4 regions of the Ideonella azotifigens genome follow, and region 3 is predicted to be linked to each of the others. Evidence: predicted binding sites of a transcription regulator. Region 3 holds the regulator's gene; each other region holds the start of a gene.
What was found. Region 3 encodes FNR, which switches genes on or off when oxygen is low (the NO sensors DNR and NnrR bind a similar motif). Its sites were predicted from a motif close to TTGATNNNNATCAA; they were not measured.
Positions count from the first base shown of each region.

Region 1: a site for FNR is predicted at 1,885-1,898, ahead of LRH25_RS16490 (basic amino acid/polyamine antiporter). Genes of this name have one in related genera too.
Region 2: a site for FNR is predicted at 1,717-1,730, ahead of LRH25_RS28380 (universal stress protein). Genes of this name have one in related genera too.
Region 4: a site for FNR is predicted at 1,275-1,288, ahead of LRH25_RS31585 (hemerythrin domain-containing protein). Genes of this name have one in related genera too.

Region 1 is NZ_JAJNKD010000007.1:130,728-133,929, reverse strand. It holds gene arcA (arginine deiminase) at 1-324, opposite strand, end outside; gene LRH25_RS16490 (basic amino acid/polyamine antiporter) at 335-1,825, opposite strand; gene LRH25_RS16485 (hypothetical protein) at 1,997-2,314, opposite strand; gene LRH25_RS32815 (hypothetical protein) at 2,416-2,544, opposite strand; gene LRH25_RS16480 (DUF2141 domain-containing protein) at 2,692-3,117, shown strand; gene LRH25_RS16475 (carotenoid oxygenase family protein) at 3,142-3,202, shown strand, end outside.
Region 2 is NZ_JAJNKD010000020.1:129,952-133,153, forward strand. It holds gene LRH25_RS28375 (PAS domain-containing sensor histidine kinase) at 1-1,382, opposite strand, end outside; gene LRH25_RS28380 (universal stress protein) at 1,519-1,653, opposite strand; gene LRH25_RS28385 (hybrid sensor histidine kinase/response regulator) at 1,899-3,202, shown strand, end outside.
Region 3 is NZ_JAJNKD010000004.1:424,085-427,286, forward strand. It holds gene hemN (oxygen-independent coproporphyrinogen III oxidase) at 1-748, opposite strand, end outside; gene fnr (fumarate/nitrate reduction transcriptional regulator Fnr) at 869-1,609, shown strand; gene LRH25_RS12395 (hypothetical protein) at 1,668-1,988, opposite strand; gene LRH25_RS12400 (hypothetical protein) at 1,963-2,196, opposite strand; gene ccoG (cytochrome c oxidase accessory protein CcoG) at 2,220-3,202, opposite strand, start outside.
Region 4 is NZ_JAJNKD010000027.1:67,126-70,327, reverse strand. It holds gene LRH25_RS31590 (hypothetical protein) at 51-1,229, shown strand; gene LRH25_RS31585 (hemerythrin domain-containing protein) at 1,343-2,005, shown strand; gene LRH25_RS31580 (universal stress protein) at 2,066-2,902, opposite strand; gene LRH25_RS31575 (cation-translocating P-type ATPase) at 3,065-3,202, shown strand, end outside.

The sequences.
Region 1 (3,202 bases), on a different contig from region 3:
CTCGGCCAGCGCGGCGCGCAGCTCTTCGAGCATGCCGGGGCCCACGGTGTCCGGCGCGATCTTGCGTTCCAGCAGCCAGCGCTTGGCCTCTGGCAGCGCCAGGGTCTGGGCCAGCAGCTCGTGCAGCTCCAGCACCTCGATGTCGCGGCTGCGCATCTCGTGCACGAACTGCGCAAAGTCGCGCTGTGCGCGCTCCACCCACAGCACGTCATCGAACAGCAACTCGTGGCAGTTGGCCGGGGTCAGGCGGCGATGGGCCAGGCCGGGGCGGCAGACCAGCACGCTGCGCAGGCGGCCGACTTCGGAAAAAACACCTTGTTGCATCATGCGTCCTTCAGATCTTGGCCAGGTCCAGCGAGCCATTGGCCAGCATGGCCAGCGTCGCCGCCGCTGCCGCCACCAGCACCGCGGCCAGCGCCCATTCGGCCCCGCGCAGCACGCTGCGACCCTGGGCCCGCTGGGACCAGGCATGCACCGCCAGGCCAGGCGCGTAGATCAGCGCCGTGAGCAGCAGGTAGATCGGGCCAGCCGCGTACAGCAGCCAGAGGCTGTAGACCGTGGCCACGCCGCCGGTCAGGCCGAGCGCTGCGCCGCCCTTGCGCAGCGAGAGCTTGAGTGCGAACAGTGCGCACAAGAGGTAGGGCACCAGGATGGTCGAGGTGGCCAGCTTGATCAGCGCCAGGTAGGCATCTCCGGCGAAGAAGGACAGCAGCAGCATCAGCTGCACCACGCCATTGCTCCACCACAGCGCGGTCGTCGGCGCGCCCTGCGCGTTCTCGCGCTCGAAGGCCGCGGGGAAGACCCGCTCCTTGCCGGCAGAAAACGGCACCTCGGCGGCCAGCATGGTCCAGGACAGCATCGCGCCACCCACCGAGAGCAGCACGCCACCCAGCATCAGCACGGCACCCCAGGAGCCCACCGCCCGCTCCAGCACGGCAGCGGTTGACGGGTTCTTCATCGCGGCCAGCTCGGCCTGCGGCACCACGCCCAGCGAGAGCAGCGTGATGGCCATGTAGAGCACGATCGTCAGCAGGAAGCCGATGACGGTGGCACGGCCCACGTCGCCAGGTTCACGCGCCCGGCCCGAGAAGACCGCCGCCCCTTCGATGCCGATGAAGGCCCAGACGGTGACCAGCATGGTCGACTTGACCTGGCCGAACACAGGGCCCAGGGCTTCGCTGCCCCAGAAGTCCAGCGAGAAGCTGCGGGCCTGGAAGGCCAGCGCCACCAGCACGCCGAACAGCGCCAGCGGCACCAGCTTGGCCAGCGTGACGACGGTGTTCACCGCCGCAGCCGACTTCACGCCGCGCAGCACCAGCGCGTGATAGAGCCACAGCAGCACCGACGCGCCGGCAATGCCGGCCGCCGTGTTGCCATCGCCAAAGCCAAGGTTCGGCAGGAAGTAGGCCAGCGACGAGAAGATGATGATGAGGTAGCCGGCATTGCCGATCACCGCCGAGAGCCAGTAACCCCAGGCCGAGTTGAAGCCGACAAAGTCGCCAAAGCCGGCACGGGCATAACCGTAGACGCCGCCAATCGCATCGGGCGCCTGTCGTGACAGCTGCACGAACATCAGCGCCAGCGACAGCATGCCCACCGCCGTCACCGCCCAGCCCAGCAGGATGGCACCGGCACCGGCACCCGCTGCCATGTTCTGCGGCAGCGAGAACACGCCCGAGCCAATCATCGAGCCGACGACCAGGCTGCTGAGCGCGCCCAGCCCCAACGCGCCCCGGCCCCCGACCGCCACGACGGGCGATGCGCGTGGCACTTCTGCAAGGCGCGGCAACGGCCGCGAACTGCGGAGAGGAGGGTGCGAATTCATGGCCTTGATCCCGGACTTTTGTGACATCAGTCACTCTAGGCCGGTGCCTGGCTCGCACCTTGACATCCATCAACCGCGCCACCAGAAGCGCCGCGCGGTCGCCGCGCTCCTCCAGCCGCTCATCAAGCGCGCATCAAACGCGGCAGCGCGCCGATCTGCAGCGTCGGCTGATCAGCCCTGGATGCCGCGGCGCGGCGGACGGGCCGCCCGGGCGAAGGCCTGTTCGGCGTGGGCCAGCAGGCGGCTGTCCAGCGGGCGGAAACGGGGCGTTGAGGGGGAAGCCATCAAGGCCTTCCATTCGCTGTCCGAATGCGCGCTGGTGCCCAGGCCGCGGTTGAACAGCGTGAGCGCCACAGCAGGGCTCACACCCAGCGCATCGACCAGGTCGCGCAAGCGCTGGTTGTTGCCGGCATCGGGGCCAGCGTCGGCGGCCTGCGCATCATTGGCAGACTGCTGGCTGCCAGGCAAGGCGGGGGAGGCGGACATCATCGACGGGCTCATGGGCCGCATGCTAACGACAGGCCACGAGCCTTCGCCACCCCTCTTTTAGGGGTTATCGGAAACCTGTTTGCCCCGCAGCACTGGGCGATTCAGGCCATCGGCGGCGCGCCCCGCAGGGTCTCGACCAGCACGCGCAGCCCTGCTTCCAGCCGGCTGGCCGAGACCTGCGGCGAACCGGTGCCGGCGCGCGCACACAGCAGCGAAGCCATCGGCGTCATCGCGATTGCCGGGTGCGCCGGCCGCCGGCTGCAATTCGCGCCGCCGCCCGACATCTCGCGCCGCCTGGCGCCGTTCCGTCGCATCCGCGGTGCGAGGCAGGGCGAGCACTCCTAGAGTCCGCTCATTCGCCAACCACGGGAGTCCTCATGAAAGCATTGTTCACCGCCGCCGCCGCCGGCCTCGCACTGGCTTTCTTCGCCACGCTGGCGCACGCCGAAGCGCCGGGCGGCTGCGCCAAGGTCGAGGTGCAGAACCTGCGCACCGGCCAGGGGCCGTTGATGGTTGCGGCCTACACGGACGTTGCCAGCTTCCGCAAGACCGCGGCAAGCCAGCTGCAACTGGCGGTGACTGGCGAGACGATGGCGATCCAGGTCTGCGGCCTGACCGGCGACACTGTCGCGCTGACGGCCTATCAAGACCTGAACGCCAACGGCAAGATGGACGCCAACCCGTTTGGCATGCCGACCGAGCCCTGGGGCGCCTCGGGCAAGGTCGCAATGATGGGACCGAGCTGGGACTCGGCACAGGTGCCGCTGGGCACCGAGACCCTCGTCGTCAAGCTCTCCAAGTAGTCGACGGGCCAAGCGGAGCACCCCATGCGCACCACCCTGCAACGCCGCGCCTTCCTCCGTGCCTTTGCCGCTGCGACTGCCGCGA
Region 2 (3,202 bases), on a different contig from region 3:
CTGCTGACCTTCAATGCGCCACCCAACGCGCGCAGCCGCTCGCCCATGCCGAGCAGTCCATAGCACTTGGGCTTGCGCGGGTCACCTGGCTGGATGCCGCAACCGTCGTCGCGGATCCTCAGCGTCCAGCCGCCGTCCTGATCACGCCTGAGCGAGACCTCGGCCTGGCGGCAGTGCGCATGCTTGCCAACGTTGTTCAGTGCCTCCTGGGCCACGCGGAAGAGGCAGTGCGCCAGCGTCGCGGCAGGCTCGTTTGCCGCGTCAGGTGGCGGCACGGTCACCTCGCAGGTAATGCCGGAGCGCTCTGCGAAGCGCTGAGCCATGGCTTTGAGCGCTTCGGTCAGCCCCATTTCCTCCAGCGGCAAGGGGCGAAGGTCGTTGACAAGTCGCCGCGTCGAAGCCATCGCAGCTTCGGCCAAGCCGTCGATGCGCGCCAGCGTCGCTGCATCGTTGGGGCCACCGCAGTTCTCGCGCAGCAAAAACGTGTCCATGCGGATTGCCGAAAGCGTCTGCTGAAGATCATCGTGTAGCTCGCGCGCAATGCGCTTGCGCTCCGTCATCAGCGTCTGCTCCAGCGCTGCGACCAGGCGTTGCAGGTCCGCATGGGATTGCTCCAGCGCCGTGCGTGCCTGGCGCAGTTCGGTCACATCGCGCAGCACCACCAGGATGGCGCTTTCTCCGCGATGAGCGATCAGCGTGCCCACGGATTCCACGCGCCGCTCGCTGCCGTCCAGCCGCTGTATGCCGAGTTCCGTCAACGGAGCGACAGGTGCCCGCGGGCTCAGCGCCGCGATGCGGGCGTGCACCAGCGCGCGGGATTGCGGGGCAATCAGCTCCAACGGGGCACGGCCGAGCAACGCGGCCTCGTCGCCACCAAACAGCCGTTGGGCGGCCTCGTTGACGAAGCTGACACGATTGCCGCTGTTGACGAACACCGCCTCCGGCAGGTTCATCAGCAGGCGGCGGAGCATGGCTTCGCTGTCGCGCAAGGCTTGTTCGGCCTGCCGGGCTTCGCTCATGTCCCGCAGCGTGGCTGTGTAGAGCCCGAGGCCATCGATCTCGATGTGGGAAATGGTGGCCTCCGCTGGAAACAGCGTGCCATCGGTCCGCATGGCCTGTACCTCGCGCCGCCGCCCCATGTGCCGCACAGCGGCGCCGCTCCTGCCGAATTTGCGCATGGCATCGCCATGCATGGCCCGGCAGGATTCGGGAATGAAGCGCGCCAGGGGTGAGCCCACCATGTCCTGCGACGACGAGCAGCCGAGCATGCGAGCGGCAGCGGCATTGGCCAGCACGATGAGTTGGTCTTCGCCAGTCATCACGATGCCGTCCAGCGCGGTTTCAAAAACACCCCGCAGAAGCGACTCGCCGACGGCGCGCATCGCAAGCGTGAGCGCGATCTGCGCTTCCCATGAGTTCTCGTCGGCATGCGGCCTGTGCCGCTCGAGCAGGGGGAAGGGGTCGTGTGAGGACGCGGAAGCTGGCTGGGATTCAGGCAAGCGGCTTCTCCGGTTCAGGTCACGAAGCGGAGGTCGTCCACAGCGTGCAGCAGGCGGATGGTGCCGCCGCTGCCTTCGCGATGGCAATCGCTTCTTGCAGGCCGCGCCGGCTGGTCGGGCTTCCGTCAACGGGGACCAGGATTCGGTGGTACATGTGCGGTGGCCTCGACCCAGTGCCAGAGGAATCACGAGTCTCACCTTTCTCCCCGGCCCTTGTTTGACATTCGTCAATTTCGCCAGCATGTCCTGCATGTCGCCGGCTTTCCCTGCGTGGCGTTGAAACCGGCGCCAGCGTCGGCCCTCGGGCGCTCTGAGCATTGAGTTGCCGCAACGCCGCGCCAGCGGCCCGGCAGTAGGCTGAAACCAACGAGCCAGAGTGGCTCTGGGGGTGGAGCAGTCTTGACACCTGTCGACAATCTTGACGCAACGCTGGTGGCGAATTCGCTGCGGATGGCGAAGTCGTCTGGCGTCGCCGTGGCGGGCTTGGGTGTCGTGGTGTTGGTGGGCTGGGTGCTGACGGTGCCGTGGCTCACGCGCATCCAGCCCGACTTTGCTTCGATGAAGCCGAACACGGCGGTGTGCTTCCTGTTCGCCGGCATTGCGCTGGCCACCTCCAGCACCTCCGCCACCACGCGCGCAGTGCGTGTGTTTCGCGCTTCGATGTTGGGTTGTGTGGTGCTGATCTGTCTGCTGACGCTGGCCGAATACCTGTTGCCAGCAGATCTCGGCATTGACCAGCTGTTGATCCGTGTCGAGGTGGATCCGCATGCCCATGCGCCCGCGGGCCGCATGGCCGAGGCCACGGCCGCCGGGCTGTTGTGTGCTGCGCTGGCGCTGCTGCTGCTGGATGCCAGCCCCTGGCGACCGGTGGCGCAGGGGGCCGCCACGGTCGGGGCGCTGATCGGCCTGCTGGCCTGCGTGGGCTACGCCTATGGCGTGGAGGCCTTGTACGGCGTGGGGGCTTATTCAACGCTCGCGCTGCACACGGCGATCGGGCTCGTGGTGTTGTGCCTCGGCGCGCTGCTGGCCAGGCCCTCGGAGGGCCTGATGCGCCTGTTGGTCGACAAGGGGGCTGGTGGCATGGCCGCGCGGCGGCTGTTGCCCTATGTGCTGTGCGGCCCCTTCATTCTGGGCTGGCTGCTGCTGTTTGCCGAGCGCCGGGGGCAGGTGCAAGGCACTTTCGGCATTGCGCTCATCACCGTGGCCTACACCCTGTTGTTCGCGCTGCTGATCTGGCGAACCGCGAACGCATTGCACTTGAGCGAAGTGGGCCGAACGGCGATGCAGCGGCACTTGCGCCACCACGAGCTGCGCTTCGACCAGATCATTGGATCCGTCATGGACGCGGTGGTGGTGTTGGACGGTGAACAGCGGATCGTGCTGTTCAATCCCGCCGCAGAGGAAATGTTCACGCGCAGCAGCAGCGACATGCTCGGGCGCACGCTGGAGACGCTGTTGCCTCAGTCGGCTTGGGCCGAACACAGCAGTTTCGTCCGGGAGTTCGGTGCCCGTGGCTCTGCCAAGCGGCGCATGGGCGCAGAGCGCGCCGTGTTTGCCGTGCGTGCAGACGGCCAGCACCTCCCGGTGGAAGTGTCGATCTCCAAGCTGGACGTCGATGGCCAGCGTTACTACACGGCCGTGCTGCGCGACGTTACGGAGCTGCGCGAAAGGACCGAGCAGGCGCGCCTCGCAGCAGAGGCCGC
Region 3 (3,202 bases):
CGATCTGCGCAATGGTGCGCGCGAAGCTGGCCGGCGTCTGCTGCGGCAGGCCGTAGATCAGGTCGGCATTGATGGAGGCGAAGCCCAGTTCGCGCGCGCTGACCATCAAGGCTTTCACGCTTTCGAACGGCTGCACGCGGTGCACCGCCTGCTGCACCTGCGGATCGAAGTCCTGCACGCCGAAGCTGATGCGGTTGAAGCCCAGTGTGCGCAGGTGGGCCAGGCGCTCGGCGCTGACGGTGCGCGGGTCGACCTCGATCGAGAGCTCCGCACCCTCGGTGAAGCCGAAGGCGGCGCGCAGCGAGGCCAGCAGGCGGCCCAGCTCCTCGTCGGACAGGAAGGTCGGCGAGCCGCCGCCCAGGTGCAGCTGCGAGACCAGCTGCGAAGCCGACGGGCCGTCGCCCAGTGCGGCGCGCACCAGGCCGATCTCGGTGTCCAGCGCCTGCAGGTATTCGGTGGCGCGCTCGTGGTGGCGGGTGATGACCTTGTTGCAGGCGCAGTAGTAGCAGACCGACTCGCAGAACGGGATGTGCACGTAGACCGACAGCGGCCCGCCCAGCGCCGCGCCGCCGCCGCGCAACGCCAGCGCTCGGCGGCACTCGGCCGGGCCGAAGGCTTCGACGAAGCGGTCTGCCGTGGGGTAGGAGGTGTAGCGCGGGCCGGGGGCGTCGAAGCGCCGCAGCAAGGCCTCGGGCAGCAGCGGCGACGCCTGCTCTGCGCCAGCGGAGGTCGACGAAAGGACTGTCATGCCCGGCATGCTGCCCGGCACCGGCCTTGGCCGGCTTGATCTGGCGCAAGCGCCCACAGCAGCCGGGCTTGAACAATCAGGTCCCGGACCTTTGTTGTCTCACATCAAGACTGCCCCGCCATGATTCCCCTGACCGATGCCTGCGCCGCCCAGGCCAAGCCCAATGTGGCCTGCTCACACTGCAATCTGCGCGAGCTGTGCCTGCCGGTGGGCATTCCGGACGACGAACTGCAACGCCTGGACGGCATGGTTGCCACCCGCCGCAGCGTGCGCCGCGGCCACACGCTGTTTCGCCACGGCGATCCGTTCGAAGCGGTCTACGCGGTGCGCACCGGCTTCTTCAAGACCCGCATCACGCCTGAAGACGGACGCGACCAGGTCACCGGCTTCCAGATGGCAGGCGAATTGCTGGGGCTGGACGGCATTGGCAACGACCACCATGCCTGCGACGCCGTGGCGCTGGAGGACTCTCAGGTCTGCGTGATTCCCTACAGCCAGCTCACGCAGCTCTCGCGCGAATTCCCCGGCCTGCAGCGCCAGTTCCACAAGATCATGAGCCGCGAGATCGTGCGCGACCATGGCGTGATGCTGCTGCTGGGCAGCATGCGAGCCGAAGAGCGCCTGGCAGTGTTCCTGCTGAACCTCTCGCAGCGGCTCAAGGCGCGCGGCTTCTCGCCCTCGTCACTTGTGCTGCGCATGACACGCGAGGAGATTGGCACCTACCTGGGCCTGAAGCTGGAGACCGTGAGCCGCTGCTTCTCGAAGTTCCAGGAAGACGGCGTGCTGGCGGTACGCCAGCGGCAGATCGACGTGCTGGACCCCGAGGCCTTGCAGCGCCTGGTAAACAACGCGCACGGCTGATCCAGCCGAGCCGCGGCGGTGCCACCCCCCTGCGTGACACGCTCCGCGGCGCCAGCGGTCATTCGGGCGCCGCCTCGCGCTCGCGCCGCAAGCCGCCCACCAGCCACAAAGTAGCGGCCGACGAAATGGCGGTCGTGACCCAGAAGACCAGGAATGCCAGCGAACAGATGGCGTTGCGCGACCATTCGGATTCGCCGCTGCCTGGCAGGTCGTGCACGCTGCCGGGGTCCACGAAGGCGAACATCAGGCCGGCGAGCAGGCCCGCCATCACGAATGCAGGCCAGAGCACCAGCAGCAGCCTGCTGCGAAGCCTGGGCCGGAAAGCGACGGTGCGCTCCTCCGGCTCGTCTTCCTCAACGGCGTGCGGGGCTGGCAGCATGATTGCGCGCCTGCATGGCATCGGTCGTGGCCCCCTGCTCTGCGCTGCCCGCCTCCAGCAGCGGCCGGTCCCGGCCGTGCAGCGCCAGGCCGAAGGTGGCGAAGCTCGCCACCACCACGAGGGCGGGGCCGCCAAACACCATCCAGGCAGTGGGCACCCGCCACCAGGGCAAGGTCGGTTGAAACTGTTCGATGGGCCTTGCCTTCATGGCTTGTCTCCTTGTTGGCGGAATCAGCGGGGGATCACAAACGAGGACTTTTCGCTCACCGCGGCACCCGCGGCGCCCAGCGGCGACACCTCGAAACGGATCGGGTGGGCGCCCGGTTTCAAGGCCGCCGCCTGCTCGGGCGGCACCCGCACCGCGAGCGTCACCCAGCGGGCTTCGGCAGGCAGCAGGCTGACCTCCGGGCTGCCGGACAGCACAGCGCCGGGAATGCCCTGCACTGCCACGTGATAGCGCTGTGGCTGCTCGGTGGCATTCATCAACTGCAGCCGGAAGACGTTCTCGACCAGGCCGTCTTCAACGATGCGCGCCAGCGTGGCGCGGTCGCGCACCACGTCCACCTTCAGCGTGCGGCGCAGACTGAGGCTGGTGACAAACGCGACGGCGATGACGATCAGCACCGCGCCATAGATCAGCACCCGGGGCCGCAGCAGGTGCGGCAGGTCAAGCGCTGGCTTGGGCGGCTTGGTGAGGTCCGGATGCGGTTCCTGCCGGGCCAGCGCATTCTGCGTGGCATAGCGGATCAGGCCGCGCGGATAGTGCATCTTGTCCATCACACCGTCGCAGGCGTCGATGCAGGCGGTGCAGGCGATGCATTCGTACTGCAGCCCCTCGCGGATGTCGATGCCGGCCGGGCAGACCTGCACGCACAGGCTGCAGTCGATGCACTGGCCCAGGCCGGCGCTCGCCAGGTCGGTGCCGCGGGCGCGCGTGCCGCGTGGGTCGCCGCGAGCGCTGTCGTAGCTGACGATCAGCGTGTCCTTGTCAAACATCGCGCTCTGGAAGCGCGCGTACGGGCACATGTACTGGCAGACCTGCTCGCGCAGGAAACCAGCGTTGCCGTAGGTGGCCAGGCCGTAGAAATTGACCCAGAACCATTCCCAGGGGCCGAAGTCCAGCGTGAAGGCCTCGGTCCACAGGCTGTGGATCGGCGTGAAATAGCCCACGAAGGTGAAGCCTGTCCACAGGCCCAGCAGCACCCACACCACGT
Region 4 (3,202 bases), on a different contig from region 3:
TCGCCCCCCCCGGGGGATCGGCCGAGGTATTCGGCGGCCGAGGGGTTGTCATGAATGACGAAGCACGCGACGCCTACCTGCAGAGCGCGCTGAAGCACGCCCCGGATGCCCTCGCCGGCCCGCCGCCGGCCCTGAGCGAAGCCATCCTGCGCGAGGCCCAGGCCAAGGCACGCGACCTCAGGCCGGCACCTCCTGCGCGGTCGCGCAAAAGCTGGTGGGACTGGCTGAGCCGGCCGTCTGCCGCCAGTGGCTTTGCCGGCGTGATGCTCGCGGTGCTGGTGGGCCTGATGTGGCGCGAGCAAGCCAGCGACCTCGGGCCGCTGCGTGAGCCCGCGCAGGCGGCCTCGACAACCGCAGGCACTTCACCCACTGCGCCGCAGGCCGAGCAAATGGCCGAGCAGATGGCCGATGCCGCAGCGCCCGCAGCAATCGACGTTCGCCCGCAGCTGGAAGGCAAGGTCGAGCGGCAGCAAGCCGAAGCGCCCAAGCAGACGCCCAAGCCCGCGCCAGCGCCGGTCCTGGCTGCGCGCAAGGCAGCGCCACCGCAAGCCGTCGCGCTGGCCGAGGCGACCCCCTCGCCTGCCCCTCCCGCAGCGCCCGCAGCCGCGCAGGCACCTGCCGCGCCGCCTCCGCCTGCCACGGCCATTGCCTCCGCCAAGATCGGCGCCATGGCCGACGCCGTGTCCAATGCCGCCGCCCCGGTGCCTGCACCTGTCGCCGAAGCCGCCAAGCCGGTTGCCACGCCGCCGGTTGAGGTGGCGCAGGCCGAAACCAGGGCTCAGGCCCGTTCCGAACGCTCGCCACAGGCCGGCTTGGCCGCCATTGCCGGCGCGTCCACCCACACCCTGGCCCGCATGGCGCCGGCCCTGCCTGCGCCAGCCGTCGCCGCGCTGACTGCCCTGCGTCAGGCCCTGGCCACCGAGCCTGCACGCTGGACCTGGCAGCGCGGCGGCGACACCCCGCCACAGCCCGTGACGCCTGCGCTGCGGGACTGGCTGGCCACGCTGGACCAGGCCGCGGCCGGCACGACCTGGCAGCCCGCCCTGCCCGCCGGCAGCGCGCCGGCCCAGGCGCTGCGGCTGCTGCGCGATGGCCAGGTTGCCGAGCTGCTTTGGTGGGAAGGCGACAGCCTGCGCTGGCAGCACGATACCCAGCCGCCGCAGCAACTTTCGCTGCCCAGCGGACAAGGCCAGGCGCTGCAACAGGCGCTGGAGGCTGCGACGCGCTGACCGGGCCAAGGCGCAGGAAGGCCCGGCCGCGCAAGCAGGCAGAACTTGTTGCAGGTCAAGCCGGCGTGGCCGGCGCCCGCGTAGTGTCGAAGACGCCACTCCGGGAAACCCAGATGAACGCGCCCGACCATGGTCAGCCACAACTGCTGATGACACCCGACACAGCCGGATCCCTCGCGCCGCATCCGGCCGGCCCGATGCTGCATCCCGCCACCCTTGTCATCCTGCAAGAGCACAGCATCACCTGCCAATTGCTGGATGCCTTGGCACAAGGTCTGGCCAAGCACCCTGCGGCAGAAGTCCTGCCCGATTTTGATGAACTGCGGGCGCTGCTGTGGGGCCTGGAAGAATCCCCGGAGCAACAGCATCACCGCAAGGAGTCGGAGCTGCTGTTCCCCAAGCTGCGCGCCAGCGTGCCGATGACCCGCTGCCTGCTGGACCGCCTGGACAACGAGCACGCACAGGGCCAGCGCTGGTTGCGCGAACTGGAGCACGCGCTGCTGCGCTTCGAGATGATGGGCACGTCCCGGCGCGAGACCTTCGAGCGGCTGGTCCGCCGCTACACGCTGTTCCAGCGCGCGCACATGGCCGCCGAAGAGCAGCAGGTCTTGCCACTGGCCGAGCAATTCCTGGCCGAGCATGACTGGCGTGAACTCGCGCTGGCGTTCCCAGCCGGCGCCAACCAGCAGGCTGCGTCAGCCACAGGCTGCGACTGCCGCAGCGTGCTGGCACGCCTGGGCGCCGCAGCGCGCGGACCCGCGGTCCTGCGGGCGTGATGCGCCTGGCGTGAGGACGGCCGCGAAGGCGGCTGCTTGCGACGCTGCGACGCGCCAAGCTCAGTGCGACATCAGCACCGGCACGGTCATCGTCTGCAACACGCCGCGGGTGGCGCCGCCCAGCAGGCGCTCGGACCAGCGCGCATGGCCATAGGCGCCCATCACGATCAGGTCGGCGCTGGTGTCGGCCGCGTGCGAGAGGGTGGCGTTGGCAATGTCCAGCTCGGTGGCCAGGCAGGCCACGTCGGCGGTCACGCCCTGCCACATCAGCCAGCGCTGCACCGGCTTCAGGCTTTCATCGGACAGCTGGCCCAGGCCGGTGCCGCGCCGCCACAGCACCAGCTGCACCCGCTCGGCGCGCCGCAACAGCGGCAGCGCGTCGCGCAGCGCGCGGGCAGCCTCGGCGCTGTCGTCCCAGGCCACCAGCGCCCGCTGCGCTACCGTCTCGAAATGTCCGGCATACGGCAGCAGCAGCGTGGGGCGGGCGCTTTCCAGCACCACACGCGCCACCAAGTCCTGCTGCGCCGGGCCGCCGGGGGCGTCGGGGTCGGCCTGGCTCAGCACGGCCAGGTCGCTGCAGTGGGCATGGCGCACAATGGATTCTGCCTTGTGGGCCTCGTCAACCACGGTCTCAACGGACCGCAGGCCCGCGGCTTCGCAGTCGCGCCGGAATCGCAGCGCCACCGCTTCGGCCTCCTGGCAAAGCGCATCGCGCGCCATCTCGGCCAGGCCGGCCAGGTTGCCCCCGTAGTCCACCCGCTGCAGCTCGATCAGCCCGGTGGGCGCCAGCCCGACCAGGTGGCAGGCCAGGTCGGCGGCCAAGCGACGGGCAAGCCGGGTGCGGGCCGCGCACTGCGCATCACTGTCCAGGTGGACCAGCAGGCTGCGATAGGTCATGGCAAGCTCCTTGGCGAACGAGGGTTCGCGGGCACCGCCGGATTCTTCGGCGGTGCCGCTCCACCGCGCTTGATCTGCCGCAAGCGCAGCCCAGGTTCAAACGGCCTGCGCTGAATCAAGGCGCAGCACCTCCGGTTCGGCGATACCTGCAGGATGAACGCCGTGCCGCCGACTCCCGACAACCCCCGCGGCCTTGCCTCCGACGAAGTGCTCCGCCTGCGCTCACGCGACGGCCCGAACCTGCTGCCCGCCGCGCCGCGCCGCGGCCTGCTGCAGATGGCCTGGGAGGTCATGACGCAG